Regions from separate parts of the Rhodococcus sp. 06-1460-1B genome, predicted to be linked through region 1. Evidence: riboswitches for the same ligand, from Rfam matches in the RefSeq annotation. Region 1 holds a riboswitch; the other holds the start of a gene.
The links. Region 1 has a riboswitch for cobalamin ahead of CH268_RS06725 (magnesium chelatase subunit D family protein). Riboswitches for the same ligand answer to the same signal wherever they lie in the genome.

Region 1 (2,196 bases):
GAGTTGGCTCAGTCGCAGGCCGATCGGGTCGAGACTCTGCGGGAGTTCGCGCCGACCGTCGTCGCCAAGGACTGGGAGCTGGTCACGGCCGGCCAGCGTGTGCAGGTGATCCGCAAGAAGGGACGCGGCGGCGTTCTCGAGTTCGGTACGGCTGTGGTCAACGCTGCCGACGGCAGCATCGCGGGCCTGCTCGGTGCCTCTCCCGGCGCATCGACAGCCGTACCGGCCATGCTGGACGTGCTCCAGCGGTGCTTCGGAGACAAGTACGACGCGTGGCAGCCCAAGCTCAAGGAAATGGTCCCGTCCCTGGGGGTCAAACTGGCTCAGAACAGCTCGCTGTTCGACGAGGTCTGGGCCTGGACCTCGAAGACGCTGGAGCTGGAAAGTTCGCGTGAGCTCGCACAGCACACGGGTGTGTGATAGCAAAAGGTATGAATACGCAAGCAGCAGCTCTCAAACGATCGTGGGCACTAGACCTGTCCAACAGCACGTTGTACGACCTGTTGAAGCTGCGTGTCGAGGTGTTCGTGGTCGAGCAGGCCTGCGCCTATCCGGAGTTGGACGGACGCGACCTGCTGACCGAGACGCGGCACTTCTGGCTCGAACGAGACGGTGAAGTGGTGTGCACTCTGCGTCTGCTCGAAGAGCACGACGACGGCGAGAAGGCGTTCCGTATCGGCCGCCTGTGCACCCAGCGTTCGGCCAGGGGACAGGGACACACCACGCGAATTCTGCGGGCCGCCCTGGCCGAGGTCGGTTCGGCACCGTGCCGGATCAACGCGCAGAGCTACCTCGTCGACATGTACGCCAAGCACGGCTTCCTGCCCGACGGCGAGGAAGTACTCGAGGACGGTATTCCGCACACTCCGATGCGTCGCGGTGGCGGCACCGCCTGGAGCGAGGCGTAACAGCCCGTTCGGATCCGAAGCTACGAATGCCACACACGTCCAGGCGTGTGTGGCATTCGTTCGTTCGGCGGTAGTGTTCCGTTCGAAGTCGAGTGCGGAGAAGTCCTGTGAGAATCAGGCGCGGTCCCGCCACTGTGATCAGGAGTGTTCTCCTGTCAGCCAGATCGCCGCCCGGCTTCGTGTAGTCCACCGAACGCTCGGCGCGGAACTCCGAGCACGAAGGGAATTGGTTGTGCAGCGAGAGAGCAGTGTCCCCGAACCGGGGTATCCGTTCAGTGCGATCGTCGGTCAGGATCAGCTGCGGTTGTCGTTGATCCTGTGCGCGGTGCACCCCGGTATCGGCGGTGTGCTGGTGCGCGGCGAGAAGGGGACCGCGAAATCGACGGTGGTTCGCGCGCTCGCAACTCTGCTGCCGGCCGTCGAGGACGAGGACGGTGCCCGCCCGGCCAAGCTGGTCGAGCTTCCGGTGGGAGCGACCGAGGACCGCGTGGTGGGGTCCATCGACCTCGAGAAGGTACTGCGCGACGGGGAACGAGCATTCCAACCCGGCCTGCTCGCAGCAGCACACCGCGGCGTGCTCTACGTCGACGAAGTGAACCTGTTGCACGACCATCTTGTGGACGTCCTGCTCGACGCGGCGGCGATGGGTCGCGTACATGTCGAACGAGACGGCGTATCGCATTCTCACCCAGCACAATTCGTCCTCGTGGGCACGATGAATCCCGAGGAGGGAGAGCTCCGGCCACAGTTGCTCGACCGATTCGGTCTGGCGGTCGAGGTCACCGCGTCGCGTGATGTGGACGTGCGCATGAACGTCGTGCGCAGGCGTATGAACTACGAGCGTGATCCCCACGCGTTCGCGGCCGCGTACGTCGACGAGGAAGCCGTCGTTGCAGCGCAGATCGTGGCCGCACGCTCGATCCTCGACGATGTGGTGTTGAGCGACAAGGAACTTCGGCGCATCGCCGCGCTGTGCGCATCGTTCGACGTCGACGGTATGCGCGCAGACCTGGTGGTCGCGCGTACTGCCTCGGCCCACGCCGCGTGGCGAGGCGCGAGCGAGGTGACCGAGGAGGACGTGCGCGTCGCGGCGGAACTGGCGCTACCGCACAGGCGTCGACGCGACCCCTTCGACGAGCCCGGTATAGACGACAAGCAGCTCGACGACGCCATGCGCGACGCCGCCGAACAGGCCGAGCAGCAACCCGATCCCGAGCCGGAGCCGGATCCCGACGGTGATGGAGGAGCACCGAAGCCCGACGCGGCGGATAATTCCGACGCGCCGTCG
Region 2 (2,196 bases), on a different contig from region 1:
CCCAGGGGGAGCTCCTGCGGCGGTAGAACCGCTCGGGACACCAGATCTGCGGTGACGAGGAAAGCCGCACCCAGGACCGGGGTGATCACGACAAGCCTGCTGTGGTCGGCCCCGACCAGTAAGCGTGCCACGTGAGGTACGACCAGACCCACGAATCCCACGGCGCCACAGATCGACACGTAGCACCCCGTCATCGCCGCTGATGTCACGAAGAGAGACAACCGTAGACGTGCCGCGTTCAAGCCCAGTGCCGCGCTGACTTCGTCTCCCATCGACAGCGCGTTGAGTCTGCGTGCCGTCAGAGCGGTCGCGGCGACTCCGGCCACGGTGACTGCGGCGGCCAGCGGGACGCTGGCCCAGGTGGCACCGGCGAGGCTGCCGAGCAACCAGAACATCACACTGCGAGCGCCGTCGCCCTGAGGTGCCAGGAAGATCAGCACGGTGGTCATTGCAGAGAATCCGTAACCCAACGCGGTACCTGTCAGGACCAGGCGCAGTGGCACCAGCCCTACCGGGGAGCGTGCCATCAGATACACGAGGGCGGTTGCGGCGAGTGCGCCGAGGAATGCTGCACTCGAGAGTGCGTAGATGCCCAGGGCACCGAATGTGCCGAACAGGACCACCGACGTCGCGCCTACCGATGCACCCGAGGAAATTCCGAGAACGTAGGGATCTGCGAGTGCGTTGCGCACCATCGCCTGCACCACCAGTCCGACCACAGCCAGACCTGCTCCGATGACCGTCGCCAGCAACACCCGAGGCAGCCGAGAATCGATGACGATGCGGTAGTCGGGGACATCGCCGACGGCGATCGTGCCGCCGGACAGCTGTGCCCACAGGTAGCCCATCGCGTCGGTTGCCGGGATGTGCGCGGCCCCGAACATCAGTGCCGACAGTGCTGACACCGCCCAGATCGCGGCGGCGAGCACAGTGAGGGGCAGGACCGATCTGGACTGCATGCGCAACTTTCTCCGCTGATCCCTGACCTGGCGACCTGCGAAAAGCACGGCTTCCGAGGCGAATCCGCGCAGCGCGAACGACGACCTCGTCGACCGTGTCCCTCGGGATCGACAGGCGACCACGCCGGCGGCGCAGCCGCGGTGGCAGGTCTTCGGACTCGCGGACACGCCATCCGACGACGTTCTCGGACGACTCCTATTGGCGGTCGCTTCCCGGGACGAATCCCAGTGCTCGATGACCGCGGTCGTTTCCACTCACCGCTGCGGGGCAGTTCCGGATTCTCACCGGATTCCCTCTTACGATCCGATGACCAGCACGGCCATCGAAAACCAACGCCCACGCACGATAACAGCTCAGGCGTGACGCGTTGTGTCGGTCGGCTTCGGTGCAAGTCAGCGGATGTACTTCGCGGCGGATGAGGCGAAGCGTTGGGGAGAGTAGTAGTTTTCTGCCCACCGTCCACTGGAATAATTGAACCTTCATCGACGCTGATGGGTTCGTCCATCCCGAATCGAGAGGTACCCAATGCACCTGGGCGTAGACAGCTTCGTCTCTTCCGTGACCGATCCGACCGACGGCCGCGTCATCGCGCCGGAGGAGAGGATGGGGCACCTACTCGAGGAGATCGCCCTCGCGGATCAGGTCGGTCTTTATTCGTTCGGCATCGGTGAGCACCATCGCAGCGAGTACTACGACTCCGCTCCGTCGATCATTCTGGCCGCAGCAGCCGCGCGCACCGAGAACATCCGGCTCGGCAGCGCGGTCAAGGTACTCAGTGCCGACGATCCGGTGCGAGTGTTCCAGGAGTTCGCCACTCTCGACCTGATCTCGAAGGGCCGAGTCGATTTGGTGGTCGGCCGAGGCTCGTTCACCGAGTCTTTCCCACTGTTCGGACTCGACTTGGCCGATTACGATTCCTTGTTCGCCGAGAAGCTGGATCTCCTGCTGCAGATTCGCGACAACGAAGAGATCACGTGGTCCGGCCGGCACCGGCCGGCGCTGAACCGTCAGGGGATCTATCCTCGTCCGCTGCAGGATCCGCTACCCATCTGGGTCGGTGTCGGCGGCACCCCCGAATCATTCGCTCGTGCAGGGCTTCTGGGCCTACCCCTGATGATCGCCATCATCGGCGGAGAGCCGCGCCAGTTCGCGCCGCTCGTCGACCTGTATCGACGCGCGGGCGCGCAAGCGGGTCACTCGCCGGAGAAGTTGAAAGTCGGATTGCACGTGTTCGGA

Region 2: it holds a riboswitch for cobalamin, as region 1 does, so the genes downstream of both, CH268_RS14230 (FecCD family ABC transporter permease) here and CH268_RS06725 (magnesium chelatase subunit D family protein) in region 1, are expected to answer to the same signal.

The regions. Positions count from the first base shown of each region.
Region 1 is NZ_NOYS01000018.1:146,399-148,594, reverse strand. Features, by position in the region: gene mqo (malate dehydrogenase (quinone)) at 1-420, shown strand, start outside; gene CH268_RS06730 (GNAT family N-acetyltransferase) at 432-908, shown strand; adenosylcobalamin-variant (AdoCbl-variant) riboswitch at 994-1,086, shown strand; gene CH268_RS06725 (magnesium chelatase subunit D family protein) at 1,141-2,196, shown strand, end outside.
Region 2 is NZ_NOYS01000025.1:226,849-229,044, reverse strand. Features, by position in the region: gene CH268_RS14230 (FecCD family ABC transporter permease) at 1-959, opposite strand, end outside; cobalamin riboswitch at 1,086-1,309, opposite strand; gene CH268_RS14225 (LLM class flavin-dependent oxidoreductase) at 1,486-2,196, shown strand, end outside.